2 regions of the Variovorax sp. P2_H12 genome follow, and region 2 is predicted to be linked to the other one. Evidence: predicted binding sites of a transcription regulator. Region 2 holds the regulator's gene; the other holds the start of a gene.
The links. Region 2 encodes FliA, which starts transcription of late flagellar genes. Its sites were predicted from a motif close to CTAAAGTTTNNNNNNNNNNNGCCGNTA; they were not measured.
Positions count from the first base shown of each region.

Region 1: a site for FliA is predicted at 1,661-1,687, ahead of flgM (flagellar biosynthesis anti-sigma factor FlgM). Genes of this name have one in related genera too.

Region 1 is NZ_JBFUFO010000012.1:964-10,362, reverse strand. Features, by position in the region: gene AC1DYK_RS10360 (zinc-binding dehydrogenase) at 1-861, shown strand, start outside; gene AC1DYK_RS10355 (flagella synthesis protein FlgN) at 903-1,358, opposite strand; gene flgM (flagellar biosynthesis anti-sigma factor FlgM) at 1,355-1,633, opposite strand; gene flgA (flagellar basal body P-ring formation chaperone FlgA) at 1,746-2,450, opposite strand; gene flgB (flagellar basal body rod protein FlgB) at 2,663-3,070, shown strand; gene flgC (flagellar basal body rod protein FlgC) at 3,109-3,504, shown strand; gene AC1DYK_RS10330 (flagellar hook assembly protein FlgD) at 3,526-4,212, shown strand; gene flgE (flagellar hook protein FlgE) at 4,292-5,500, shown strand; gene flgF (flagellar basal-body rod protein FlgF) at 5,547-6,290, shown strand; gene flgG (flagellar basal-body rod protein FlgG) at 6,319-7,101, shown strand; gene AC1DYK_RS10310 (flagellar basal body L-ring protein FlgH) at 7,197-7,868, shown strand; gene AC1DYK_RS10305 (flagellar basal body P-ring protein FlgI) at 7,871-9,067, shown strand; gene flgJ (flagellar assembly peptidoglycan hydrolase FlgJ) at 9,076-9,399, shown strand, end outside.
Region 2 is NZ_JBFUFO010000036.1:32,506-52,494, forward strand. Features, by position in the region: gene AC1DYK_RS25750 (EAL and HDOD domain-containing protein) at 1-1,108, shown strand, start outside; gene AC1DYK_RS25755 (CheR family methyltransferase) at 1,172-2,041, shown strand; gene cheD (chemoreceptor glutamine deamidase CheD) at 2,038-2,700, shown strand; gene AC1DYK_RS25765 (protein-glutamate methylesterase/protein-glutamine glutaminase) at 2,757-3,782, shown strand; gene cheY (chemotaxis response regulator CheY) at 3,813-4,202, shown strand; gene cheZ (protein phosphatase CheZ) at 4,208-4,849, shown strand; gene flhB (flagellar biosynthesis protein FlhB) at 4,969-6,108, shown strand; gene flhA (flagellar biosynthesis protein FlhA) at 6,105-8,198, shown strand; gene flhF (flagellar biosynthesis protein FlhF) at 8,195-10,657, shown strand; gene AC1DYK_RS25795 (MinD/ParA family ATP-binding protein) at 10,668-11,540, shown strand; gene AC1DYK_RS25800 (RNA polymerase sigma factor FliA) at 11,583-12,317, shown strand; gene AC1DYK_RS25805 (porin) at 12,397-13,509, shown strand; gene AC1DYK_RS25810 (DUF2238 domain-containing protein) at 13,479-14,135, opposite strand; gene AC1DYK_RS25815 (LysR family transcriptional regulator) at 14,157-15,128, opposite strand; gene AC1DYK_RS25820 (gamma-glutamyl-gamma-aminobutyrate hydrolase family protein) at 15,229-16,029, shown strand; gene AC1DYK_RS25825 (M14 family metallopeptidase) at 16,059-17,168, shown strand; gene AC1DYK_RS25830 (MFS transporter) at 17,201-18,541, shown strand; gene AC1DYK_RS25835 (sensor histidine kinase) at 18,732-19,989, shown strand, end outside.

The sequences.
Region 1 (9,399 bases), on a different contig from region 2:
CAGTCGATGCAGATCGGCAACGAGGGCGCCGGCGTGGTCGTGGCCGCCGGTGCCTCGCCGGAGGCCCAGGCGCTGCTCGGCAAGACCGTGGCGGTGCTCGGCGGCGCGATGTACACGCAGTACCGCTGCATCGCCGCCGCCCAGTGCATGCCGCTGGCCGAAGGCACGACCCCGGCCGAGGGCGCGTCGGCCTTCGTCAACCCGCTCACCGCGCTCGGCATGGTCGAGACCATGCGGCGCGAGGGCCACAAGGCGCTGGTGCACACGGCCGCAGCCTCCAATCTCGGCCAGATGCTGAACCGGATCTGCCTGAAGGACGGCATCGCCCTGGTGAACATCGTGCGCAAGAAGGAGCAGGAAGACATCCTGCGCGCGCTCGGTGCCAAGTACGTGTGCAATGCCGCCTCGCCGACCTTCATGCAGGAGCTGACCGATGCGCTGGTCGCCACCGGCGCCACCCTGGCCTTCGACGCCATCGGCGGCGGCACGCTGGCGGGCCAGATCCTGACCTGCATGGAAGTGGCGCTGAACAAGACCGCGGTCGAGTACAGCCGCTATGGTTCTCCCACCCACAAGCAGGTCTACATCTACGGTGGCCTCGACCGCGGGCCGACCGAGTTCACGCGCGGCTTCGGCATGGCGTGGGGCATGGGGGGCTGGCTGCTGTTCCCGTTCCTGCAGAAGATCGGGGCCGACGGGGCGGCGAAGCTCAAGGCGCGCGTGGCGGCCGAGCTCAAGACCACGTTCGCGAGCCGCTACACCGCGGAGCTCTCGCTGGTCGAGGCGCTGAGCCTGGACCGGATCGCGGTCTATTCCCGCCACGCGACCGGCGAGAAGGCCCTGCTGAATCCCAACAAATAGAGACACCCCCAGCGCCGCAGGCGCATCGGGGGTGTTTTGTGCTACCCCAGGGCGAGGCGGTTGCCGCCGCCGCTCGCCGTCTTGCGAGCACCGTCCGGGCCATAGAACAGCTGGACGCTCGATTGCAGGAAGTGCAGGGCGCGCTGCGTGAAATCGAGGTGCGAGTGCACCATCGAGCCGTTGCGCAGATTGCGTGCCTTGGCCTCTTCGGCCAGCGCCAGCAGGCAGACCCAGGCCTGGCGCGTGGGCTCGCCGGCGGCCGCCGCGGCCGCATCGGCGCCGTCCGGTCCGGGTTCGAATCCCAGCGCCACCTGTGCGGTCTCGCGCTGGCGGTCCAGCGTGGCCATGCGGTCCAGCAGCGCGACTTTCTGTTCGGTGAGCGCGGGCAGTTCGCCGAAGCGGGCATTCGCCATGGCTTGCTCTTCCTGGTCGAGGACGCCCAGGAACTCCTCGACGCAGGATTTTTCTGCGTGCAGGTAGAGCAGCATGGTGTTCATGGCTTCAGTCCAGGGTCGAGCAGGTCGCGCACGCTGGCCAGCAGGCCGCTGGCGATCCGCTCGGGGTGGACCTCGTAGCGACCGGCGCGGATGTCCTCGCGGATCGCCGCGACGCGGGCAGCGTCGAAGTCGCTGCCACCGGGCGCGCTGGGCATGGCGTGAACCTGTCCCGTGACCGGCGCCGCGGCGCCAGCGACACCGCTCGTGGAGGCGGCAGCCGCCTTGGCCGGGCGGTTGAAAGGCGTGGCCGAGGGGCCGGGGGGATCGATTTTCAAGATGATTCCTCAATGGGCTGACCCGTATATCGGCGGACGCAGCAAGAACTTTAGGCTGAAGTTTGCACAAATTTCGATCGGCAGCCCAGGTGGAAAACCAGACCGGTTCTATCTACTGGGCCAGCCGGATCTGCCCGTCTTCGGCGGCCACGCCGGTGAGCAGGCGGCCGTCGCGGGTCTTGGCCTGTACGGTCGCGCCGACCTCGGCCCGGGTCATGGCCTTGCCTTCGGTGCTGACCATGAAGCCCTGGCCTTGCGCCACCAGCTGCACCGTCTGGCCCTGCTGGATCACGACCACGCCGCGCATCAGTTCCCTGCGCAGCGGCGCACCGGCGGCGATGCGGTTGGCGGCCACCACGCCCTGCAGCGCCGAGGCGTCGGTGATCACCGAGCGCGGCAGGTCGCCGAGGTCGCCGCTGCGCTCGACCACGTCGGCGGCGCCCAGGGCCTCGCCCGCCTCGATCGCGCGCGCGGCGGCGTAGTAGCGGCCCTCGACGGCGACCTGGGCCGGCACGAACCGGGTCCAGGCGCTGTCGCCGCGGCAGCGCAGGCCGATGGAGATTCGTCCCCGGGGCGTCGTGCCGTTGGGCAGGAAGGCCTCGAAGTCCTCGCAGGCCGGCAGCGCGCCCGCGAGCTTCACGCTGAACGTGACCTTGCCGGGCAGGCCGGTGGTCTGCTTGTGCAGCAGCCGGTCGATCGCGGACCGCGCGCCCTCGGGCAGCGCGGGCGCTGCCGCTGCGGGCGAAGCGCCCGCGAGTGCCATCAGGCCGGGCAGCACGATGCGCGAAAGGCGTTTCCAGGATGGGCGTTGTGGCATGGGCGGTCTCTCGCAGACGCGCAGGTGCTTGAAGAGAGGGAAGCGCACCGGCGCCAGGTGATTCTAGGAATCGATCCCTCGGGGCGATGGCGCGAAGTACCGGCGAAATGCCCCTTTGTTCAGCCCATTGCAAACGCGATGCGTGCATAGACTCGCTTTCCATCAGTCGCCATGCCGTCTTGTGCGGACGCGATGCCAACCGATGGAACCACATGATCGACAAGCTCGATGCGGCACTCAGCTTCAACCGCGAGGCTCTCAATCTGCGGGCCCAGCGCCAGGAGGTGCTGGCCGCCAATATCGCCCACGCCGACACGCCGAACTACAAGGCGCGCGATTTCGATTTCGCGAGCCGGCTGACGCAGGCCGTGGAGCAGGGCCGGCAGTCGCAGTCCTTTGCGCTCGCGACCACCTCGTCGCGTCACATGGCCGGCGAGGCGAAGGCGATGCCCGACCAGGATCTGCTCTACCGCGTGCCGAGCCAGTCGAGCATCGACGGCAACACCGTCGAGATGGATGCCGAGCGCATCAACTTCGCCGACAACGCGCTGCGCTACGAGTCCAACCTGACGGTGATCGGCGCCAAGATCAAGACGCTGCTGGCCGCTGTGCAGCAGTAGGAAGACGAAAGAACGCCATGCCGTTTCCCAGCACTTCCATGAACATCTTCAACGTGGCGGGTTCCGCCATGGCCGCGCAATCGCAGCGCATGAACGTGACCGCGAGCAACCTCGCCAATGCCGAGAGCGCGGCCGCTCCCGACGGCCAGCCCTACCGCGCCAAGCAGGTGGTGTTCGAGGTCGCGGCCTCGGGCCGGCAGGACATCGGCGGCGTCAAGGTCGCCGGCGTGATCGAGGACTCGGCGCCCGCCAAGCTGGTCTTCGACCCCCGGAGCCCGCACGCCAATGCCGACGGCTTCGTCGCGATGCCCAACGTCAACGTGGTCGAGGAGATGACCAACATGATCTCGGCCTCGCGCAGCTACCAGGCCAATGTCGAGGTCCTCAACACCGCCAAGACGCTGATGGTCAAGACGCTGACCGTCGGCCAGTAAACAACATCCCAGAAAGCTTCCATGGCCATCTCCGATACCTCTTCCATTTCCGGCGCCAATGCAGCCAGCGCAGCGGCTGGCACCGCCGGCGCCTCCAATGCCGACAGCGAGCAGCGCTTTCTCAAGCTGCTGGTCACGCAACTCAACAACCAGGACCCGCTCAGCCCGATGCAGAACGCCGAGCTGACATCACAGCTGGCGCAGATGAGCACGGTGAGCGGCATCGAGAAGCTCAACAGCACGCTGTCGGGCCTGGTGAGCCAGACCGGCTCCAACCAGGTGCTGCAGGCTGCCTCGCTGATCGGCTACAGCGTGCTGTCGCCCGGCAACACCCTCGCCACCAAGGCGCCCGAGGAGGGCAAGGACCCGGCGGTGCAGGCCTTCGCGGTGCAGCTGCCCGGCTCGGCCGGCGATGTGCAGATCAAGATCGTCGACGCCACCGGCAAGACCGTGCGCACGATCGAGGCCGGCTCGATGACCGAAGGCGTCAACGCCGTCACCTGGGACGGCAAGGACGACGCCGGCAACGTGGTGCCGGCGGGCAGCTACAAGTTTGCCGTGGCCGCCAGCAACGGCGGCACCGCCGTCCAGGCCACGGCGCTGACCTTTGCCCAGGTGGCAGCGGTCAAGCAGGGCGCCAGCGGCGTCACTCTCGAACTGGCATCGGGCCAGAGCATCGGGCTGTCCGACGTGCGGATGTTCCTCTGAGGAGCGTCGCGCGTTTTCATCCGCCGGCGGCTTTCCGGCCGCGGGCCCTCTCTTCAATGCTTCGAACCAAGGATTCATCATGAGCTTTTCCCAAGGCGTCAGCGGGCTCGGCGTGGCCGCCGCGAACCTCGATGTGATCGGCAACAACATCGCCAACTCGGGCACCATCGGCTTCAAGTCGGCGGCCGCGACCTTCCAGGACATCTATGCCGGCTCCCGGATCGGGCTCGGCGCCTCGGTGTCGGGCATCGTGCAGAACTTCACGCAGGGCGTGACGCAGAGCAGCAGCCGTCCGCTGGACGTCGCGATCCTCAGCGGCGACGGTTTCTTCCGCATGTCCAGCACCAGCGGCGAAGTCATGTACACGCGCAATGGCCAGTTCACCAAGGACAAGGACGGCTACATCGTCAACGCCAATGGCCTGCGCCTGACCGGCTACGGCGTCAATGCCAGCGGCGGCATCAACGGCGGCACGCCGTCGGCCATCCAGATCCCGACCCAGGCCATGATGCCGAATGCGACCACCGGCGTCGATGCCGAGTTCAATCTCGACTCGCGCAGCACGGTGCCGACAAAGACGCCGTTCGACGCGACCGATTCGGCCACCTTCAACTACTCCAACGCCGTCGGACCAGTCTACGACTCGCTGGGCAATCCGCATGACCTGTCGGTCTACTTCGTGAAGACCGCGGCCGGCTGGGACGCCCACGGCACCTACGACGGCACGGCGATCACCGCCGGCGCGCTGTCCAGCATGACTTTCGGTCCCAACGGCAATCTCACGGCGCCGGCGGGCGGAACGATCGTCCTCCCGGCGAAGAACTTCGGGAACGGCTCGTCGCCGGTCAACATCACGATCGACCTCACCGGCACGACGCAGGTCGGCGCCTCCAACGGCATCAGCAAGCTGAGCCAGGACGGCTACACCTCGGGCGTGCTGACCTCGTTCTCGATCAATCCGGACGGCACCATCACCGGCAAGTATTCCAACGAGCAGTCCAAGCTGATGGGCCAGGTCGTGCTGTCGTCCTTCGCGAACCCGAACGGGCTCGAGCCGAAGGGCGACAACATGTATGCCGAGACGCAGGCCTCGGGCTCGGCCCTCACCAGCACCCCGGGCGAAGGCACCAAGCAGGGCTCGCTGGCCGCGGGCGCGCTCGAGTCCTCCAATGTCGACCTGACGTCCGAACTGGTCAACCTGATCGTCGCGCAGCGCAACTACCAGGCCAATGCGCAGACCGTGAAGACGCAGGACCAGGTGATGCAGACGCTGATGAACATCCGCTGACGCGCGGCCCTGAGCAGACGCAGTCCCTCACTACCAGGAGCACACAGTGGATCGAATGTTGTATGTCGCCATGAGCGGCGCCAAGCAGGCCATGGAACAGCAGGCCTCGGTCGCCAACAACATGGCGAACGTCTCGACCCCGGGTTTCCGGGCGCAGATCAACAACTTCCGCGCCGTGCCCGTGGTGGGCGAGGAAGCGCCGACGCGCGCCTTCGTGGCCGCGACCACCCCGGGCGCCGACTTCACGCATGGCCCGCTGACCGAAACCGGCCGCGACCTCGACGTCGCGGTGCGCGGCGAAGGCTGGCTGGTGGTGCAGACGCCGGGTGGCGGCGAGGCCTACACCCGCGTCGGCAACCTGCAGGTCGGTGCCGACGGCCAGGTGATGACCATGGGCGCGCGGCCGGTGGTGGGTGACGGCGGTCCGCTGGTGATCCCGCCCGGCTCGACCGTGACCATCGCATCCGACGGCTCGATCGCGGCGCGTGGCGCCGGCGATCCGGCGGTGGGCGTGGCCGAGGTCGGGCGCCTGAAGCTGGTCAACCCGCCCGTCGCCAGCCTGGTGCGCGGCGAAGACGGTTTGTTCCGCATGCGCGACGGGCTGCCGCCGGCCGAGGCCGATGCCAACGTGGTGGTCGCCGCCGGCATGGTCGAGGGCAGCAACGTCAATCCGGTCGAGGCCATGGTGGCCATGATCGCCAACGGTCGCAGCTTCGAGATGCAGATGAAGTCGATCCAGACCGCCGACACCAACGCGCAGTCGGCCAACAAGCTGCTGGCCTACGGCTGAGCCGCAACACCCCCGCAGGAGTAATTCAATGATTCGTTCCCTCTACGTGGCCAAGACCGGCCTCGAAGCCCAGCAGACGCAGCTCGACGTGGTGTCGAACAACCTGGCCAACGTCGGCACCACCGGCTTCAAGCGCAGCCGCGCGGTGTTCGAGGACCTGATGTACCAGAACCTGCGCCAGGTCGGCGGCCAGACCTCCGACCAGACCCGCCTGCCCTCGGGCCTGCAGGTCGGCACCGGCGTGCACGTGGTCGCCACCGAGCGCATCCACGCGCAGGGCAACATGACCAAGACCGACAACCCGAAGGACGTGGCGATCAACGGCGCGGGCTTCTTCCAGGTGCTGATGCCGGACGGCACCACCTCCTACTCGCGCGACGGTTCCTTCCAGACCGATCGGGACGGCCAGCTCGTGACCGCCAGCGGCTTCACGATCCAGCCGGCGATCACGATCCCGCAGAACGCGACCAGCATGACCGTCGGCCGCGACGGCATCGTCACGGTCACCCAGGCCGGCAGCACGGCCACGGTGCAGGTCGGTCAATTGCAATTGGCCACCTTCCTGAATCCGGCTGGCCTCGAGAGCAAGGGCGAGAACCTCTACAACGAAACCGATTCGTCCGGTGCGCCGAATCTCGTGAACCCGGGACTCGACGGCGCCGGCATCCTGAGCCAGGGCTATGTCGAGGCCTCGAACGTCAACGTGGTCGAGGAACTGGTCAACATGATCGCGACGCAGCGCGCCTACGAGATCAACAGCAAGGCGGTCCAGAGCTCCGACCAGATGCTGCAAAGGCTGGCGCAACTGTGATCACCCCCAGGCTTGCCCACTTCGTGTGGCCGCCCACCCCCTCGCCGGGGGCAACACCAGCGGGCCGGCAAAGCCGGTTCCGCGGTGTTCCTGGAATGGGACCGCTGCTTGCGATGGGTGCGGTGCTGCTGGCCACGGGCTGCGCGCAGATCCCGCGCGATCCGCTGGTGCACCAGCCGATGACGGCGCGTGCGGAACCGCAGGCGATCTCGCCGGCGCGCGAAGCCAGTGGCTCGATCTTCCAGGAAACGAATCGCAGCGTCGCGCTGTTCGAGGACCGCCGGCCACGCAACGTCGGCGACATCCTGACCATCGTCATCAGCGAGAGGCTCAACGCCAGCAAGAACTCCGGCGCCAACGCGAGCCGCGACGGCAGCGTCTCGGCGGCCTTCGACTCGATTCCCAAGGTGCTGGGCGGACTGCTGCGCGACCAGGACGCCAAGCTCTCGGGCAAGAACGCACTCGTCGCCAAGGGCGGTGCCAACGCGGCCAACACCTTCACCGGCGTGATCACGGTCACGGTCGTGGACGTGCTGGGCAACGGCAACCTGCTGGTCAGCGGCGAGAAGCAGATGGGTATCAACCAGGGCACCGAGTTCATCCGCTTCTCGGGCGTGGTGAACCCGCGCACGGTGACCGGCAACAACACCGTGCTGTCGACACAGGTGGCCGACGCGCGCATCGAATACACGGCCAAGGGCTACATCGACGAGGCGCAGCACATGGGCTGGATGCAGAGAATTTTCCTGAACGTGATGCCCTTCTGACCATGACACATTCCCTGTCCAGTCCACCTCGCGTGGCCACCCATTCGCAGGACGGCGCGCCGGCGCCGCGGCGCTCCCGGATCCCGGCCTTCGTCAAGGCGGCAGCCGGCGTCGGCTTCGCGGTGCTGTTCGCGCTTTGCCTGCCTCCGCCCGCGAAGGCCGAGCGCCTGAAGGAGCTCGCCAGCATCCAGGGCGTGCGCGACAACGCCCTGATCGGCTACGGCCTGATGGTGGGCCTCGACGGCACCGGGGACCAGACCATGCAGACGCCGTTCACGACCCAGAGCCTGAACAACATGCTGCAGCAGCTCGGCATCACGATCCCGCAGGGCGTGAACATGCAGCTCAAGAACGTCGCCGCGGTGATGGTCACGGCCACGCTGCCGTCGTTCGCGCGGCCGGGACAGACCATCGACGTCACCGTGTCCTCGATGGGCAACGCCAAGAGCCTGCGCGGCGGCACCTTGCTGATGACGCCGCTCAAGGGCGTGGACGGCGCGGTGTACGCGATCGCCCAGGGCAACATGGTGGTCGGCGGCGCCGGCGCCTCGGCCAACGGCAGCAAGGTCCAGATCAACCAGCTCAGTTCGGGCCGCATTCCCGCCGGCGGGACCGTCGAGCGCGTGGTCGAAGCCGCGGTCGGCGGCGACGGCGGTCTCACGCTCGAACTGATGCGCTCCGACTTCGGCACCGCGCAGCGCGCGGTCGAGGCGATCGACCGCCAGTTCGGCAGCGGCACGGCCGAGGCGGTCGACGCCCGCGTGATCCGCGTGCGGGCGCCTGCCTCCGCGCAGGCGCGGGTCGGATTCCTGGCCCGCCTCGAAGGCCTGGAAGTCACGCCGACGCAGGCGGTGGCCCGGGTCGTGATCAACGCGCGCACCGGCTCGGTGGTGATGAACCAGGCGGTGCGGGTGAACGACTGCGCGATCGCGCACGGCAGCCTGTCGGTGGTCATCAACACCGAGCCGGTGGTGAGCCAGCCGGGGCCGTTCTCGAGTGGCCGCACGGTCGCCTCGCAGGTCTCGGAGATCTCGATCAACCAGCCCGGCGGCGCGCTGCAGATGGTGCGCGGCGGCGCCTCGCTGGCCGACGTGATCAAGGGGCTCAACTCCCTGGGCGCGAATCCGATGGATCTGGTGTCGATCCTGCAAGCCATGAAGACGGCCGGTGCCCTGCGCGCCGAGCTCGAGATCATCTGAGGCCGGACATGGCGATCTCCGCAGCCAATTCAGGGTCGGGCAGCGACGCGGCCAGCCGCGCCGGCGCGCTGGACCAGCGCTTCGCGCTCGATGTCCAGGGTGTCGATGCGCTGCGGCGCACCGTGCGCACCTCGCCCGAGGAGGGCCTCAAGCAGGTCTCGCGGCAGTTCGAGGCCATGTTCATGAACATGGTGCTCAAGAGCATGCGCGAGGCGACGCCGTCGAGCGGCCTGCTCGATGGACAGAACGAGAAGATCTACACGTCGATGCTGGACCAGCAGCTGTCGCAGAACCTTTCGGGCCGCGGCCTGGGGCTGGCCGAGGCGATGCTG
Region 2 (19,989 bases):
GTTCCATGCGCTGCTCGACAACATCTGCAGGCACCTCAACCCGACGCGCAGCGGCTGGCGGCTTGGCCGCCAGGTGATCTTTCTCGATGTCACGGTCGACGCCCTGTTCCTGACCGAGCTCCAGTCGCTGCCGCCCGAGAACGTGGTCCTGTGCATGGGGATCGACGACCTGCTGGACGCCGACACGCGTTCGATGCTGCTGTTCCTGCGCGAACAGGGCTTCGGCTTCATGCTGCGCGACGCGCAAGTGCTGCCGAGCGACCCCGAGCTGCGCGAGATCATCACCCACGTCGACGTCGGAAATGGGGACCCCGACCGCGTGGCGCGCATCCGAAGCGCGGAGCAGCCGGGACGCGCGCCGCTGCAACTGATCGCCTCGCGGATCGACGACTGGCAACAAGCCGAGTCCTGCGCCGAGCGCCGCGTGGACGTGTTCGTCGACGGCTCGCTGGCGCATCCGCTGGTGAAGGAGGGCGGCGACGCCCTGCAGCCCGAGTCGGTGCTGATCGTGCGCCTGATGCACATGATCCAGCGCAACGAGAACCTGCGCGCCATCGAATCGGCCCTCAAGCGCGACGCCGCGCTCACTTACAGGCTGCTGCGTCACATCAACTCTCCGGCCATCGGCGCCGGCGTCGAGATCCATTCGCTGCGCCACGCGGTGGCGATGCTCGGCTACGCGCCGCTGTTGCGCTGGCTGTCGCTGCTGCTGGCGACGAGCAACAAGTCGAGCTCGCCCTTCATGACCAAGAAGGCGATCACGCGCGGGCGCTTCGTCGAGCTGATGGGCCAGCGGATGCTGCCGGCCGGCGAGGCCGACAACCTGTTCGTGGTCGGCATGTTCTCGCTGATCGACCAGCTGCTCGGAATCTCCATGGAGCAGGTGCTGGCGAAGGTGCAGCTCGCGGAGTCGGTGCAGCAGGCGATCCTGGAGCGCAAGGGCGTCTATGCACCCTTCCTCGCGCTGGCCGAAGCCTGCGAGGGCGACGGCGCCCAGGCGGCGCGCCTTTCCGAGGCGCTCTTCGTGAGCTCCGGTCAGGTCAATGCGGCGCACCTCGCGGCGCTGGTCTGGTCGCAAGAGGTGAACGCGCACGAGGCGGCAGGATGAACCTGTCGCGCGAGTTGCAAGGTATTTGTCCCCTTGATCGATCCATTGGAAAAGAGGCCCGCTATGTACATTGAAGCGCATGCACCGACGCCGGCCGTGAACACCGAATTCCTATTTACCGACAGCGACTTCTCCAAGGTCCGGACGCTGATCCATCGGCGGGCCGGCATCGCCCTGGGCGAGCAGAAGCGACAGATGGTCTACAGCCGCCTGTCGCGCCGGCTGCGCGAGCTGCGGCTGCCGGAGTTCTCCTCCTACCTCGAGTTGCTGGAGTCGCGCCAGGACGGCGACGAATGGCAGTCGTTCATCAACTCGCTGACCACCAACCTGACCTCCTTCTTCCGCGAGGCCCATCATTTTCCGGTGCTGGCCGAGCACGTGCGCAAGGCCAGGGAGCCGGTGACGATCTGGTGTTCGGCGGCCTCGACCGGCGAGGAGCCCTATTCGATCGCGATCACGCTGATCGAGGCGCTCGGCGACAAGGCCAACGCGGCACGCGTGATCTCGACCGACATCGACACCGCGGTGCTGGCCAAGGCCCAGGCCGGTGTCTTCACCGCCGAGCAGGTGAGCCGATTGTCGCCCGAGCGGCTGCGCCGCTTCTTCAGCAAGGGCACCGGCACCAATGCCGGCAAGGTCCGCATCCGGCCCGAGGTCGCGCAGCTGGTGAAGTTCTCGCGCCTGAACCTGCTCGACCCTTCGTGGTCGGTGAAGGAGCCGGTGGACGCGATCTTCTGCCGCAACGTGATGATCTATTTCGACAAGCCGACGCAGAAGAAGGTGCTCGACCGCTTCGCGCCGCTGCTGAAGACCAACGGACTCCTGTTTGCCGGCCATTCGGAGAACGCCTCGCTGGTCAACCAGAGCTTCAAGTCGCTCGGCCACACGGTGTACGAGCTGGCGCGGGTGAAAGCCAAGGCGGGCGTTGCATGAGCGCAGGAGTGCCGGGTTCGCTGGCGAACCACCACTACTTTGACCGCGATGTCGGCAGCATGGCGGTCAAGCTGCTGCCGTCGGAATACTTCGTGACCACCACCGACACGGTGCTGACCACGGTGCTGGGCTCCTGCGTCGCGGCCTGCATCCTCGACATCGACAACGGTGTCGCGGGCATGAACCACTTCATGTTGCCGGAGGAGGGCGACGCGGTCCCGCGCGACGCCGTCGAGTCGATGCGCTACGGCGCCTACGCGATGGACGTGCTGATCCGCGAGCTGATCCGCTCCGGCGCGCGGCGCGATCGGTTGCAGGCCAAGGTGTTCGGCGGCGCCGCGGTGCTGGCGAACATGACCACGCTCAACATCGGCGACCGCAACGCCGACTTCGTCCTGCGCTACCTGAAGGCCGAACGCATCAGCATCGCCGCGCAGGACCTGCGCGGCCAGCACGCGCGACGCGTGTGCTTCATGCCCGCGAGCGGGAAGGCGGTGGTGCGCAAGCTGCGGGCTCAGAACGACGTGCAGGCGATCCAGCGCGAGGAGGGCGAACTGCTGCGCAAGCTGTCCGTCCAGCGCCCGGCGATCGGGCTGCGCAAATTCAACTGCGCCGGCGCCGAGGCGACGCCGGGGGCACGAACCAAGGGACTCTGGTGAGCGCGAACAAGATCAAGGTGCTGTGCATTGACGATTCGGCGTTGATACGCAGCGTGATGACCGAAATCATCAACAGCCAGCCTGACATGACGGTCGTCGGCACCGCGGCCGATCCGCTGGTGGGCCGGGACCTCATCAAGGTCACCAACCCGGACGTGCTCACGCTCGACGTCGAGATGCCGCGCATGGACGGCCTCGAGTTCCTCGAGAAGCTGATGCGGCTGCGGCCGATGCCGGTGGTCATGGTGTCGTCGCTGACCGAGCGCGGCTCGGAAATCGCTTTGCGCGCGCTGGAGCTCGGCGCCATCGACTTCGTGACCAAGCCGCGTCTGGGCGTGCGCGACGGCCTGCTCAGCTACACCGAGCTGATCGCGGGCAAGATCCGCACGGCCGCCAGCGCCCGGCTGCTGCCTTCGCGGCATGCCGCCTCGGCGCGCACCGCGGCCGACGGCGCGCCCGAGGCGTTGTTGCGCAGTCCGCTGCTGAGCACCGAGAAGCTGATCATCATCGGGGCCTCCACGGGCGGCACCGAGGCGATCCGCGAGGTGCTGCAGCCGCTGCCGCCGGACTCGCCGGCGATCCTCATCGCGCAGCACATGCCTTCGGGCTTCACGCGCTCGTTCGCGCAGCGGCTCGACGGCCTGTGCCGGATCACGGTCAAGGAAGCGGAGCACGGCGAGCGCGTGCTGCCGGGCTATGCCTACATCGCGCCGGGCGGGTTTCACCTCTCGCTCGGCCGCAGCGGCGCCAACTACGTGGCGCACCTGGACCAGGAGCCGCCGGTGAATCGTCATCGCCCCTCGATCGACGTGCTGTTCGATTCGGCGGCCAGGCACGCCGGCAAGAACGCGATCGGGATGATCCTCACGGGCATGGGCAAGGACGGCGCCGAGGGACTGCTGCGCATGAAGCGCGCTGGCGCCCACACCTTCGCCCAGGACGAGGCGAGCTGCGTGGTCTTCGGCATGCCCAAGGAAGCGATCGCGCTCGGCGCCGCCGACGAGGTGGCCCCGCTGGGAGAGATGGCGCGCCGCGTTTTGGCGCACCTGCGCACCTTTGGCGCGCGCACGAATCGGGTTTGAAAACGAACTGTTGGAGTGGAGAGAAAAGTGATTGACAAGAGCATCAAGATCCTGGTCGTGGACGACTTCCCGACCATGCGGCGCATCGTGCGCAACCTGTTGAAGGAGCTCGAGTTCCTCAACGTCGACGAAGCCGAGGACGGCGCTGCCGGCATCGAGAAGCTGCGCGGCGGCAATTTCGGCTTCGTGGTCTCGGACTGGAACATGCCCAACATGGACGGCCTGACCATGCTCCAGACCATCCGCGCCGACCCCGAACTCAGCAAGCTGCCGGTGCTGATGGTCACGGCCGAAGCCAAGAAGGAGAACATCGTCGCAGCGGCCCAGGCCGGCGCGAACGGCTATGTGGTCAAGCCTTTCACGGCCGCCACGCTCGAAGAGAAGATCACCAAGATCTTCGAGAAACTCAACAAGGGTTGACCACCATGAGCACGAACGCGATCGACGCCGAACAGGGGAACACCGCCGAAGAGTTGCTGGGCCGCATCGGACAGTTGACGCGTCAGTTGCGCGAAGGCCTGCGCGAACTGGGGCTCGACAAGGAGGTGGCCAAGGCGGCCCAGGCGATCCCCGATGCGCGCGACCGGCTGGCCTATGTGGCCGCGACCACCGAACGGGCGGCGCACCGCGCGCTCAACGCCATCGACGTCGCGCAGCCGCTGCAGGAAGGACTGGCCACCGAGGCCAAGGGCCTGAGCAAGCGCTGGGACGAATGGTTCGCCAATCCGATTGAGCTCGACCATGCGCGCGAACTCGTGATGGACACGCGGGGCTACCTGGCGGATGTGCCGCAGAAGACCAACGCGATCAACACGCAGCTCATGGAGATCCTGATGGCGCAGGACTTCCAGGACCTGACCGGCCAGGTCATCAAGAAGATGATGGAAGTGGTCAACGACATGGAGACCGAGCTGCTCCAGGTGCTGATCGACAACACACCGCTCGAGAAGCGGCAGGAAATCGTCCACAACAGCCTGCAGAACGGCCCGCAGATCGTGGCCGGCAACCCCGATGCGGTGGCCGACCAGTCGCAGGTCGACGACTTGCTGGAAAGCCTCGGCTTCTGAGTCTCTGATTCAGCGAGAAGGAGGGCGTTAGCGCTCTTGATCGGGCGATTGTTCCGGCCCTTCGAATCGAATAATCAGTCATGTGCAGGCGTTCCTCGCCTGCTGCTCCAGGAGCATGAATGGCTGAGGAAAGCGATCTCGAAAAAACGGAACCGGCCTCCGAGCGGCGCCTCGAAAAGGCGCGCGAAGAAGGCAATGTGGCCCGCTCCCGCGAGCTGACCACGCTGGTGATGCTGGCGACCGCCATCGGCGGCCTCTGGTTCACCGCCGAGTCGCTCGGCGGCACCCTGAGCGCCGCCATGCGCCGCGGCCTGCAGTTCGAGCGCGGCATCGCCTACGAACCCACGCAGATGCTGGCGCGCACCGCCTGGATGGGCATGCAGACCCTGATGGCGCTCGCACCCCTGTTCGCGATGATGGTGGTGGCCGCCGTGGTGGCGCCGATGATGCTCGGCGGCTGGCTGCTGTCGGGCAAGGCGGTCTCGCCCAATTTCGGCAAGCTCGACCCGCTGGCCGGCATCGGGCGCATGTTCTCGTCCCAGTCGCTGGCCGAACTCTTCAAGGCGCTGGCCAAGTCGCTCCTGATCGGCGGCGTCGCCTACCTGGTGATCATGGACGAGCTCGAGGCGGCCATGGCGCTGCTGGGCCAGCCCGAATCGACCGCCTTCCCGCACGCCATCATGCTGGTGGCGCGCAGCTGCGCCCTGATCGCCTCCGCGCTGCTGCTGGTGGCGCTGGTCGACGTGCCCTGGCAGCTCTGGACCTACTACAAGAAGCTGCGCATGTCGCGCGAGGACGTGCGCCAGGAGCACAAGGAAAGCGAAGGCGATCCGCACATCAAGGCGCAGATCCGCCGCCAGCAACAGGCCATCGCCAAGCGCCGGATGATGTCCGAAGTGCCCAAGGCCGACATCGTGGTCACCAACCCGACGCACTTCGCGGTCGCGCTCAAGTACGTCGACGGCGACATGCGCGCGCCGCGCGTGGTGGCCAAGGGCACCGACCTGATCGCGCAGCGCATCCGCGAGATCGCGGTCGCCAACAAGGTCGCGATCCTCGAGGCGCCGCCGCTCACGCGGGCGCTCTACAAGCACACGCGCCTCGGCGACGAGATTCCCGCGGGCCTCTACACCGCGGTGGCCGAGGTGCTGGCCTGGGTCTACCAGCTCAAGCGCTGGAAGACCGAAGGCGGCGAGGCGCCGCGCACGCCGACCGACGTCGCTGTTCCCGAAGAACTCCAATACACGGTGCCGACATGAACGCCATGACCAACCTGATGCGTCTGCCGACGCAGTTCTTCTCCGGCAGCCAGTTCAAGGGACTGGCCGGCCCGATCCTCATCATCATGATCCTGAGCATGATGGTGCTGCCGCTGCCGCCCTTCCTGCTCGACCTGCTGTTCACCTTCAACATCGCGCTGTCGGTGATGGTGCTGCTGGTCAGCATGTACACCATGAAGGCGCTGGACTTCGCCGCCTTCCCCGCGGTGCTGCTGTTCTCCACCCTGCTGCGGCTGTCGCTCAACGTGGCCTCCACCCGCGTGGTGCTGCTGCACGGCCACACCGGGCCCGATGCGGCGGGCAAGGTGATCGAGGCCTTCGGCCACTTCCTGGTCGGCGGCAACTTCGCGGTCGGCGTGATGGTGTTCATCATCCTGGTGCTGATCAACTTCATGGTGATCACCAAGGGCGCGGGCCGCATCGCCGAGGTCGGCGCGCGCTTCATGCTCGACGCCATGCCCGGCAAGCAGATGGCGATCGACGCCGACCTCAACGCCGGCCTGATCGGCGAGGACGTCGCCCGCAAGCGCCGCACCGAAGTCGCGCAGGAGGCCGACTTCTACGGCTCGATGGACGGTGCCAGCAAGTTCGTGCGCGGCGACGCCGTGGCGGGCCTCTTGATCATGGTCATCAACATCATCGGCGGCCTGGTGGTCGGGGTGGTGCAGCACGGACTGGACTTTTCGACCGCCGGCAAGACCTACACGCTGCTGGCGATCGGCGACGGCCTGGTGGCACAGATCCCGGCGCTCGTGATCTCGACCGCGGCCGGCGTGATCGTCTCGCGCGTGACCACCGACGAGGACGTCGGCAGCCAGCTCACGGGCCAGCTGTTCTCCAACCCGCAGGTTCTGTTCCTGACGGCCGCGATCATCGGCCTGATGGGCATGATCCCGGGCATGCCGAACCTGGCCTTCCTGCTGATCGCGGGCGGCCTGGCCTGGCTGGGTCACGGGCTTCTCAAGCGCAAGCCGAAGCAGGAGGCGGCGCAAGCGGCCGCCGCGCAGGCCGCGCTGCCCCCGGCGGCCGAGACCGCCGAGGCCAGCTGGGACGACATCTCGCTGGTCGATCCGCTCGGCATGGAGGTCGGCTACCGGCTGATCCCGCTGGTGGACCAGTCGCAGCAGGGCGAACTGCTGGGCCGCATCAAGAGCATCCGCAAGAAGATCGCGCAGGAGATCGGCTTCCTGGTCCCGGTGGTGCACATCCGCGACAACCTCGAGATCAAGCCGAACACCTACGTGATCAGCCTGAAGGGCGTCGAGATCGGACGCGGCGAGGCCTTTCCGAACCAGTGGATGGCGATCAACCCGGGCCAGGTCACGGGCAGCCTGCCCGGCACGCTGACGCAGGACCCGGCCTTCGGCCTGCCGGCGGTGTGGATCGACGGCAACCTGCGCCAGCAGGCGCAGATCCACGGCTACACCGTGGTCGACGCCTGCACCGTGATGGCCACCCACCTGAATCACCTGATCCAGACCCATGCCGCCGAGCTGCTGGGCCGCCAGGAAGTGCAGCAGCTGCTGGACCAGATCGCCAAGACCGCGCCGAAGCTGACCGAGGACCTGGTGCCGAAGGTCATCACGCTGAGCACGCTGCACAAGGTGCTGCAGAACCTGCTCGAGGAAGAAGTGCCGATCCGCGACATGCGCACCATCCTCGACGTCATGGCCGAGCATGCGCCGACCGTGAAGGACGCGACCGAGCTGACGACGCTGGTCCGGCTGGCGCTCGGCCGCGCGATCACGCAACAGCTTTTCCCCGGCGATACCGAACTGCAGGTGATCGGCCTGGACGGCTCGCTCGACAGCGTGCTGCAGCAGGCCATGACCAGCAGCAGCGGCATCGAGCCCGGCCTGGCCGACAACCTGCTTCGCCAGACCCAGGCCGCCATCGTGCGGCAGGAGCAGATGGGCCTGGCGCCGGTGCTGGTCGTGCAGCACGCGCTGCGCGTGCTGCTCTCGCGCTTCCTGCGCCGCAGCCTGCCCCAGTTGAAGGTGCTCTCCCACGCGGAGATCCCTGACTCTCGCAACATCAAGATCACCGCCACCATCGGAGGAAGAGTTTGAGCATTTCTACAGACGTGCGGGCCACGGCCCGCAAATTCGTCGCCGCCACCAGCCGCGAGGCCCTGCGGCTCGTGCGCGAGGCGCTCGGCGCCGAAGCCATCGTGCTGAACCATCGCGTGATTCCCGAGGGCGTCGAGATCGTCGCCATGGCCGAGGGCGACGTGACGCAGGCGGTGGCGAGCGCCGCGCCGCTGGTGGCCGCCAAGGCGCCGGCGCCGGTTGCTGCACTGGCCCCGGCCGTGCCGGCGATGCCGACGCCTGTCGCAATGCCGGCCCCGGCCCCGATGCCGGCGGTCGCGGCACCCGCGGCCCCGACCGACGTCGTCCTGAACGAACTCCACTCGATGCGCGGCATGCTCGAGGAGCAGCTCGCCAGCGTGGTGTGGAACGACCGCCAGCGCCAGGACCCGGTGCGCGGCCGCCTGCTGCGCACCCTGCTCGGCGCCGGCTTCAGCGCCCGCCTGTCGAAGGCCATGCTGGAGAAACTGCCGATCGGCCAGACCTATGCGCAGGGCATGGCCTTCGCGCGGGCCGAGCTGATCCGCGCGGTGCCGGTGTACGAGGACGAGGACGCGCTGCTCGCGCAAGGCGGCGTCTACGCGCTGATGGGCCCGACCGGCGTCGGCAAGACCACCACCACCGCCAAGCTGGCGGCGCGCTGCGTGATGCGCTTCGGCGCCGACAAGCTGGCGCTGGTGACCACCGACAGCTACCGGATCGGCGCCTACGAGCAGTTGCGCATCTACGGCCAGATCCTCGACGTGCCGGTGTTCGCGGTCAAGGATGCGGCCGACCTGCACCTGGTGCTGCAGGACCTGCGCGACAAGCACATGGTGCTGATCGACACGGTCGGCATGAGCCAGCGCGACCGCTCGGTGTCGGACCAGATCGCGATGCTGTGCAACAGCCACCGTCCGGTCAAGCGGCTGCTGCTGCTCAACGCGACCAGCCACGGCGACACGCTCAACGAAGTCGTGCACGCCTATCGCAACGGCGGCGGCGGCAACGACCTGGCGGGCTGCATCTTCACCAAGGTCGACGAGGCCACGCATCCGGGCGCGCTGATCGACACCGTGATCCGCCACCGGCTGCCGGTGCACTACATCTCGAGCGGCCAGAAGGTGCCGGAGAACCTGATGCTCGCCGACCGCTCGCAACTGGTCGACAGCGTGTTCCAGCCGCGCCGCCACAACCCGCTGTTCGTGCCGGCCGAGGCCGACATGCAGGATGAGCCCGCGGGCGCGGCGCCACAGGCCCTGGTCGTGCAGGCGCAGGCCGAGGCCGACCGGCTGCGGCTGCAGTACCAGAACCTGATCCGAGCCATGGCGCACGACGCCCAGGAGCTCGCGACCGCCGCCGGCGCGCTGGCCGGGGCGCAGATCGGCTTCGAGAGCGCGCGCCGCCTGTGGCGCAACGCGGGCGACGAGGCGATCGGCCACAAGTCGGTGCTGGACGACCTGCTGGTGCAGGCGCGCAGCGAGGTCGTGGCCGGCTGCGACACCCATGTGCTGGCCCTGTCGGGCCAAGTCGGTCTGCGCTCGAACGAAGGTGGCGACGCCTACGAATGCCAGAGCAGCCTGCTGCTGTCCGATCGCAGCGGCCTGCCGCTCGCGGCACCCAACCAGTGGCTGTCGACCGCGGCGGTGCGCGGCGGCCCCGACGCCAGGCGCAAGCCGGGGCTGCGGCAGGTCCAGTGGCTGCGCCAGCAGTCCCTCGGCCGCACGCTGGTGCACGTGCTGCCCCGGTTGCCGGGCGTCGAATCGATGGCCGAATGGCAAGGCCAGGCACAGCGATGGCTGGCGCGCGCGCCGGGCTCGACCGCAGTGATCGACCCCGTCTCCGAGGCGTCGAGCACGCTGGCGCGGCTGCGTGTCGAATTTGGCGAAGCGCGGGCGGTCGTGTTCCGCGGCAAGCCCGCGCTGCAGTGCGAGGCCCATGCCGAGGTGCTGCTTCGCCTGGGCCCGACGGCGGCCGTCGACAAGGATGCGCTGCCGGTGCTGCGCTGCGTGGTCACGCGCGTGCTGGACGAACGCGGCCAGAAGATCCTGGCCCAGGGCTACTTGCTATCGAACATCGGCGGCGAGGTGCCGGCGCGCCAGCTGGCCCAATGGCAGGCCTGGGCGGCCGACGCCGACCCCTGTTTCCGCCTCATCCGGCAGGGCGTGCAGCTGGTGGGCGGCATGGGCGAGCTGGGCGACCCGGACATGATGAAGCGCCTGCTGATCGCCGGCCAGGTGACGACCACGGTCTGGCGCCTTCTGCATGCAAAGGGCGAATGGGCCGACCGCACCCGCATGCTGCTGAACCAGCTCACCGGGCGGCCGGCGCGATCGAGCCGGCCGCTGTCGGGCAATGCGCTGTATGTCGGCGTCGGCAAGCTCTTCATGCTGCTCGAGGCGCTCGGCACCGAGTCCACCGCGCCGACGCAGCAGCCCAGGGCGCTCGCGCAGCACGGTTGAGGAGCAAGACATGACCAAGCTGGTTGCAGATCAGGCAGACGGGTTGCGGCGCCTGCTGGCGCACACGCCCACGCGCGTCATCGCCGTCGCGGGCATGGGGCCCGGCGAGTGCGCCGCCGCGGCCACCATGAACCTCGGCGCGGCCCTGGTCCACCAGGGCAAGGACGTGCTGGTGCTCGACGAGTACGGCGGCACGGCGGCGGCGATCTGCGCCGCCTGGGCCATCGATCCGCTCGGCGACCTGGCCGACGTGGCCGACCGCCGGCTGGCCTGCGAGGGCGCAGTCGCGCGTGCCGACTGCGGCGTCGGCGTGCTGCCGGCGCCGCTCGGCGATCGGCACGCGGAGATCGACCCGCGCCTGTTGTGCCGCGGCGGCGTGGTGCTGGTCGCAGCGCAGATCGACGCCGAGGGCCGGCTGTCGGCATTGGCCCGGCTGGCCGACGAACTGCTGCTGGTGCTGCAGCCGAGCGCCGCATCCATCACCTCGGCCTACGCGGGCATCAAGCGCCTGCACTACGCGCATGGGTTAAAGCAGCTGCGCTTCCTCGTCGATGGCGTCGCCGGCGCCGAAGAGGCGCAGCGGATCACCACCAATCTGGCCAACACCGGCAGCCGCTACCTCGCGGTATCGCTGGAGGCGGCCGGCTGGGTGCGGGCCGATCCGCACCTGGCGGACGCGCGGCGGCTGCGGCAGACCGTGGTGGAGGCCTTTCCGGCCAGCCCGGCGGCGGTGGACTTCCGCCGCATCGCGGTCGACATGGGCGGCTGGCCCTGGCGGCCCGCTGCGCCCGGCGGGCGGGCGGTCGCGGTCCCGCCGCAGGGCCCGCGCGTCGACCCGCCATGGGTGAGGGCGACGCCGGCGCAGAGCGCGGCCGTGGCCTGAGCACGATGAACCGAACAACGCACATGCAACAAAGGACCGGACGTGTACACCGCACAGGGCACCATTGAGAAGTCCCACCTGCTGGAGCAGCATCAGCCGCTGGTGCGCCGCATCGCGCTGCAGATGATCGCCAAGCTGCCCGCGAGCGTCGAGCTCGACGACCTGATCCAGGCCGGCATGCTGGGCCTGCTGGACGCATCGAGCCGCTACCAGGACAACAAGGGCGCGCAGTTCGAGACCTTCGTCAGCCAGCGCATCCGCGGCGCGATGCTCGACGAGCTGCGCGCCAGCGACTGGGGCTCGCGCGGCCTGCGCCAGTCGGCGCGTGGGGTCGAGAAGGCGATCCACGCGCTCGAGCACCGGCTCGGCCGCTCCCCCACCGAGGGCGAGATCGCGAAGGAGCTCAAGATCGACCTGGAGGCCTACCAGTCGCTGCTGCAGGAGATCCAGGGCTGCCAACTGGTCTACGTCGAGGATTTCGCGAAGGGCGAATCGGAGAACCCCTTTCTCGACCTGCATGCGCAGGAGGCGCGCAAGGGGCAGGGCGCAAACGACGACCCGCTGGCGCAGCTGCTCGAGAGCGGCCTGCGCCATCAGCTGATCGACGCGATCACGGCGTTGCCGGAGCGCGACCAGCTGCTGCTGAACCTCTACTACGAGGAAGAGCTGAACCTGCGCGAGATCGGCGCCATTCTCGAAGTGAGCCAGAGCCGGGTCTGCCAGCTGCACAGCCAGGCGATCAGCCGGCTGCGGGCGCGCCTGAAGGACCTGCTGTAGGGCCGGGCGCGGCCCTCGCTTCGGCCTCGTCTATCATCTCGCGCGGAGCGGCGGCGCAACACGCACAGGAGAGCACGAGATGAGAAGAGTCACGTTGGCCAGGTCGGCGACCCTCGCGCTGGGCGCGTTCTGCGTCGCGGGCCTCGCCAGCGCGCAGTCGAGCACCGGGCAGGGCCCGGTCACCGGCAGCAGCGTCACGCTGTTCGGCGTCGCCGATGCGGTGCTCGGCTACGGCAGCGGCAGCATCTCGCACCGCAGCTCTCTGTACAGCAGCGGCAATTCGGCCTCGCGGATCGGTGTCCGCGGCATCGAGGACCTGGGTGGCGGCCTGGGGGCGGGCTTCTGGCTCGAATCCGGCGTCGCCATCGATACCGGCACCGGGGTCGCCGGCAACACCAACAACCAGCCGAGCGGCGCCACATCGGCCGACGCCTTGCTTTTCAACCGCCGCGCCACGGTCAGCCTGATCGACCTCTGGGGCGAGCTGCGGTTGGGCCGCGACTTCGCGGCGCACTACCGCAACCGCACCGACGTCGACCCGTTCGACAACAACGGCGTCGGCACCATCCAGCCGCAGGTCGGATCGATCGCCGGCCCGACCTCCACGCGGGTCTCGAACATGGTCGGCTACTACCTGCCTCCGGGCCTGGGCGGCTTCTTCGGCGAGGTGCAGTACTTCATGGGCGACAACGACTCGCACTTGCCGACCTCGGACGATGGCACCGGCTACAGCGGCCGCATCGGCTGGGGGGCGGGTCCGTTCTCGATCGCCGTCGCGAAGGGCCGCACCGACTACCTGCGCACGCCGACCAATGGCAACATCACCGTGGCCAATGTCGGCGCGACCTACGATTTCAAGCTCGTCGAGGTCTCGGCCGGCTACTACCGCGACAAGGTCGACAGCTTCGTGCCGGTCACGGCCACGGGCTATGTCCTCGGCATGATCGTGCCGGTCGGCGGCAACCAGATCAAGTTTGCGTGGTCGCGCTACGGCACCGACGCCGAGGGCGACCCGGCGGCGATGAAGCTGTCGCTGGGCTACGTGTACAGCTTCTCGAAGCGCACGGTGGCCTACGCCACCTACTCGCACGTCAACAACAGCGGCGGCTCGGCGGTGGGACTGAACGGCGCCGTCACCGAACCCAACCGCAGCGCGAACGGCTACGACTTGGGGCTGCGCCACAGTTTCTGATCGGCGGGGGCCCGCATCAGTGCGGCGATCTGCCGGTCGTGCAGGCGCGACAGCACAAGCAGGGCCGCCACGGCGCCGACCAGCGCCATGAACATGTCCGACTGCGTGTCCCACGGATCGCCCTGAGTGCCGAGGAATTCGTCGGCACCCTGGCCCATCGCGAGCGCGGCGGCCCATTCGATCAGCTCGTAGCTCGCGCTGATGGCCAACACGATGCAGACCACCACGAAGGCCAGCATCCTGCGGCCCCGCACATGCTGGCCTCGAATCAGGATCTCGCGCGCGATCAGCGCCGGCACGAAGCCCTGCATGAAATGGCCGATCTTGTCGTAGGGATTGCGGCCCAGATGCATCAGGTCCTGCAGCCAGAAGCCGAGCGGCACCCGCGCATAGCTGTAGGCGCCGCCGAGCATCAGCACGCAGCAGTGCACGAAGATCAGCGCGTAGAGCAGGGTGGTGAGCGGGAAGCGGCCGTAGGTGGCCCACAAGAGCGGCAGCGCGACCAGCACCGGCGCCACTTCCATCCACCAGGTCGCGCGGTCGTGCGGATGCAGGCCCGAGAGGACGAGCAGGGCGATGAGCGCGGCCGAGGCCAGGAGCAGGGCGGGGGTGCGGTGGGTGGGCATGGGTGGGGTCTCAGTCATGGTTCAGGGCTGATCGCGCCTCGCACGTCGCGCGGTCTTCCTTGACGGCAGGTGCAGCGCGACTTCTTGCGCCACCGAGGCAAAGTAGGACCGCACCAGGGCGAACGCGCGCTCGGCCGCCGGCACGCGCGTGCGGCCGGCCCGCTCGACGATTCCCAGCGTGAGTTCGGGGTCCGGGGCTGGCGTCACATCGAGCCGGCCCACGGTGCCGGCTCGCACGGCCGAGAGCACCGCGATGTCGGTCGATGGCGCAATGGCGTCGCTGGCGGTGATGAGCGTGTGGACGGTTGCGACGTCATTGGTGCTGGCCGCGAAGTGCGCCTGCAGCGGCGTCGTGAAGCCGTAGAGATCCGCCATGCGGCGCACCACGGCTTCGTCGGCGTAACCCGCCAGGATCAGCGGGTACTCGGCGAGCTGATCGATGGTCACGCGCCGGCGCCCGGCCAGGGGATGCTCCTTGCGGGCGAACCAGCCGAAGGTGCAGGAGTACAAAGGCTCGGCGATGAGGTCGCGGTCGTGTGCGGCCACACGCACGTCGCCGATGAAGAAATCCAGATCCTCCCGGCGCAGCGCCGCGGCGAGGACGTCGGTGCTCTGCACCAGCGTCTTGACGTGCAGCCCGGGCGCATCGGCCAGCAGCCGCAACACCATGGGTCCGAGCAGTTCGAGCGCGATGGAAGAACCCATGCCGAACGAGAGTGGCCCGAGCTCACCCGCGCGCATGAGCGCCAGCGAGCGGGCGCCTTCCTTTTCGTCGAAGACGATACGCCTCGCCCGCTCGACATAGGCCTGCGCATAAGGGGTCGGGCGCAGACGGCGGTCCTGCCGGTCGAACAGCGGTACGCGCAGTTCGTCCTCCAGCGCCTGCAGGCTGCGCGACAGCGCCGGGACGCTCAGATGCACGTTCTGGGCGGCCGCGCTCAGCGAGCCGAGGTCCATGACGGCCAGGAAATGCCGCAGTTGCCGGGTATTCATTTCAGTTGCAAGTTCTGCAAGTAGTATCAAACTATATTGCGATTTACGCAAAACGAATGGCTTCCTAGACTGCGATCCGAAAGCCGGAGAACGCGCCCTGATGAAGTCCCCCACACTCAATTCCCCAGTCCTGCGACCCGTGGTCGCCATCGCTTCCGACCGCATCGTGCGCCATGGCCATCCCTCGCACGCCGCCACCCACGGCTACGTGCGGGCCGTGGCCGAGGCGGCGCAGGCCCTGCCCCTGGTGCTGCCGGCGCTCGGCGAAGCGCTGGATGCCGACACGCTCATCGCTTCGATCGACGGCATCGTCCTCACCGGCAGCCCCTCGAACGTGGACCCGGCGCGCTACGGCGTGCCAGAGCCGCATGCGCCCATGCTGCTGGACCGCGAGCGCGACGCCGCCATCCTGCCGCTGCTGCCGCGCCTCATCGAGGCCGGCGTGCCGGTGCTGGGGATTTGTCGCGGCTTCCAGGAACTCAACGTCATCTATGGCGGCACCTTGCATCCGGCCGTCCACGAGTTGCCCGGCCGGCTCGATCACCGCGAAGGCGATCACGAGCGGCCCGTCGATCGCTGGTACGACGACAGCCACGCGTTGCACATCGTCGAGGGCGGCCGGCTGGCGGCGCTCGCGGGCGGAACGCATGCCGTCGTCAACTCGCTGCACCACCAGGGCGTCGAGCGACTGGGCCAGGGTCTGCGCATCGAGGCCAGGGCGCCCGATGGCCTGGTCGAGGCCTTCTCCATCGAGTCCGCCACCCAGTTCACCCTGGCGGTGCAATGGCACCCCGAGATGCGCATCGACGACAGCCCGCTGGCGCATGCCATCTTCGCCGCCTTCGGCGCAGCCTGCCGGGCGCGCCAGCAGCAGCGGCGCTGCGCCATGGCCACCGCCTGACCCCACACCTGCTCCGGAGACATCGAGATATGAACGACGCCCAGGTCATCGACTTGTTCAGCCCCCACTACGTCCAGGCCCGCCAAAAGTTCCTGCAGGCCACGCAGGCGCGCGGCCTGGCCGTGGACAGCCACGTGCTGCCCCTGGCCGGCGCGCAAGGTGAGACCCTCGCCACCGACGTCGTTCTGGACGGCCCGGCCGACGCATCCAAGATGCTGATCGTCATCAGTGGCGTCCACGGGGTGGAGGGCTTCTGCGGCTCGGCCATCCAGACCGGCATGCTGCGCTTGGGAGGTGCGGCGCTCCCGTCCGACACGTCGCTGCTCTACGTGCACGCGGTCAATCCCTACGGCTTTTCGCACCTGCGCCGCGCCACGCAGGAGAACATCGACCTCAACCGCAACTTCGTCGACTTCTCCAGGCCGCTGCCGATCAATGCCGGCTATGGCGAGATCCACGACCTGCTGCTGCCCGCGCAATGGCCGCCGCTGCCTGACAACGAGGCCCGCATCGCCGACTACCGCGAACGCCACGGCGCTCGCGGCCTGCAGCGCGCGATGTCGCTCGGCCAGTACAGCCACGCCGACGGGCTGCACTATGGCGGCCTGGCGCCAGCGTGGAGCAACAACACCTTTCGCGGCATCCTGCGTCGCTATGCCTCGCAAGTGCGCGAGCTGGCCTCCGTCGACATCCACACCGGCCTCGGCCCCTATGGCGTGGGCGAGCGCATATTCGCCAGCATGGACGACGACCCGGCGGTATTGGCGCGCGGCAAACGCTGGTGGGGCGAGCTGACCTCGGTCACCACCGGCACCTCCACCAGCATCCCGCTGACCGGCCCGATCCAGTGCGCTCTCACGGACGAATGTCCGCAGGCCCAGCACGTCGGGATCTGCCTGGAATACGGCACCCAGCCGATGGAGCGCGTCATCGCCGCCATGCGCGCGGAGCACTGGCTGCATCGCCACGGCAGCGGCGACACGGCACTGGCCGCCGCCATCAAGCAGGAAATGAAGGACGCCTTCTACCCCGACGCGCCCGATTGGATGCACGCGGTATGGCAGCAAGGCTCGCAAGCCTGCCTTCAGGCCGTGCACGGCCTGCAGGAAGACACACCCCAGGCGGCGCTCGCCGCCTGAACCTGCACAAGATCCAATACACGGAGACATTCATGAGTGCGACCACACTTGCGCGCAACGACAACATGCGCGAATTTCCCACCGCCATCCAAGCCGCCGACAGTGCGCCGTCGGCCCGGCCGGTCATCAGCCGCAAGGCGATCGCCGCGGCCGTGGCCGGCAACGCGCTGGAGTTCTACGACTTCGTCATCTACGCCTACTTCGCCGTCTACATCGGCAAGACTTTCTTTCCGGTCAGTGGCGAATTCGGCAGCCTCCTGGCAGCGGTGGCGATCTTCGGGGTGGGCTTCTTTACCCGGCCGCTCGGCGGCGTGCTGATCGGCGCCTTCGCCGACAAGGCGGGCCGCAAGCCCGCGATGATCCTGACCGTGACCCTCATCACAGTGGGCACCCTGGGCCTGGCGGCGACGCCCAGTTACGCCAGCATCGGAATCGCCGCACCCGTCATCGTCGTCTTCTGTCGCCTGCTGCAAGGGCTTGCGCTCGGCGGCGAGGTGGGTCCGGCCACCTCGCTGCTGATCGAAGCGGCGCCACCCGGCAAGCGGGCCTTCTACTCGAGCTGGCAGATCGCCAGCCAGGGCCTGGCGGTCACGGTGGGCGGCATCTTCGGCGTCGCGTTGTCGCTGCTGCTTTCGCCGGAGCAGCTGGCCAGCTGGGGTTGGCGCGTTCCGTTCCTTTTCAGCCTGGCGCTGGTGCCCATTGCGATCTACATCCGGCGCAGCCTGCCGGAAACGCACGAGGGCACCGACGAGCGCAGTGGCGCCTCGATCGTCGGCGCCGTGTTTCGCCAGCACGGCCGCATTCTGTGGCTGGGCGTGTTTGCAACGGCCTCTACAGCGGTGGCCTCGCAAGTCGGCAACTACATGGTGAGCTACGCCGTGCAGGTACTCAAGCTGCCGGCAGCGCTGGCGCAAGGCAGCGTGCTGGTGGGCGGCGCGACGACCTTCGCCTTTGCGCTCCTTGGCGGCTTGATGTGCGATCGTTACGGCCGCCGGATCGTCAACATGCTGCCGCGGCTGGTGCTGATGTTGTCGATCGTTCCGTTGTTCATGTGGCTCACGGGGGCCCCGGGCGCGGCGACCCTGCTTACCGTGTCCGCACTTCTGGCGGCGCTCACTGCCGTGTTCGGCACGGCAGGGCTGGTGCAGGTCCCCGAACTGCTTCCCATCGCGGTGCGCAGCACGGGCCTGTCGCTCGTCTATGCCATCGGCACTTCGTTGTTCGGCGGCACGACGCAGTTCGTCGTCACCTGGCTGCTGGCCGTCACGCAGAACCCGATGGCGCCGGCTTGGTACGTCGTTGCGATGAGCGCCGTGAGCATGATCGCGCTATGGATGCTGCCGGAGTCGCGTCACGTCGACGTGAGCCGCTGAACTGCCTGGCTTGCCGAGAACGACGCAACGGCGGGGCGTGAGCGAGATGTGAGAATCGTGGATCTTCCTGACTGTCGGAGAACTTCCCATCCCCGCGCGCCATCTCGATTCCTCGTGCTTCCTGCAGCGATTCGGTCCCCTCATCCTGGCCCTCCTCACCTGGCTCACGGCGGCGGTGCCGGCCTGGGCCGTGACGGCGAGCGACGGCCTGGCCGAGGCGGTGCGCCTCGACGAGCGCATCGAAGTCCTGCGCGACGCGGGTTCGACATTGCACGCCGAGGACGTGCTCGCGGGCCGGCATGACGCGGCCTTCGCCCCGGCCGGCGCCGGGCCGTTGCGATGCGCGGACGGCACCGCGTGCTGGGTGCGTTTCTCGTTGTCGCGGACGCCGGACGCGCCGGCGCGCTGGTGGCTGCGCCTGCGGGCGCTTCGGCCCGGCGAGGTGGCGCTCTACGCGCCCCGGGTTCCAGGCGGCGAACCCGTGGCCCGGGAGGGGCGCCAATTCCCGCTCAACTGGCGCTTCGTCAGCACGGACCTGTTCTTCAACGTGGACCTGCCCGATTCCGAAGCGCACTACCACTACCTGCGCCTGGCCGACACGCCGCACGCGGACGGCTTCTCGCTCTGGCAGCCGCTCGGCTTCGAGCGCCAGCAGCGCCAGTTGGCGACCTACCTGAACGCCAGCATGGGCGTGGCTTTCGCGCTCATGATGGTCAACCTCGTGTTCTGGCGCTGGCTGCGCGACTCGCTGTTCCTGCATTTCGCCTTCGTGATGTTCGCTGCGGTGCTGTTGCATGCCTGGCAGACGGTGCCCGCACTGGCGATCGACGAGCAGATGGGCGACCTGAACCTGCGCGGCGCCCTGCAGTGCCTGCTGCAGGCGGCGACCGCGCTGTTCGTCGCACGCCTGTTCGACTACCGGGTGCATGCGCCCTGGGCGGCCCGCACGGCGAAGGCCTATGCGGCCTTCAACCTGCTGGCCGGTGCGGTCGCGCTGGCCGGCCACCAGGCGGCGATCGAGCCCTGGTCCGCGATGCTGGAACTGCTGTCGCTTGCCACCGCCATCGGGCTCGCGGGCTGGCTGCTGTTCGTCAAGCGGCAACGCCAATACGCCTGGCCGGCGACGCTGATGATGGCGTTGACCTTCTCGAGCATGCTCGGCCGGCTGCAGTGGCTCGGGTGGATGCCGCTGGGGGCCGACGTCACGCTGGGTGTGTCCTGGGCCGCCGCGCGCCTGTTCTACATGCTGCTGCTCGCGATCATCGTGGCCGACCGCACGCGCCGCGCGGAACTCGAACTGCGCCACGCGCGCCGCCGTGCCCTCGACGATGCGCTGCGGGTCGAGCGCGAGCTGGAAGCCAGGATCGCGCAGCGCACCCGCGAACTGGGCACGAGCAATGCGCAGCTGGCCGCGGAGGTCGTGCGCCGGCGCGAGGCGGAGGCCGGCC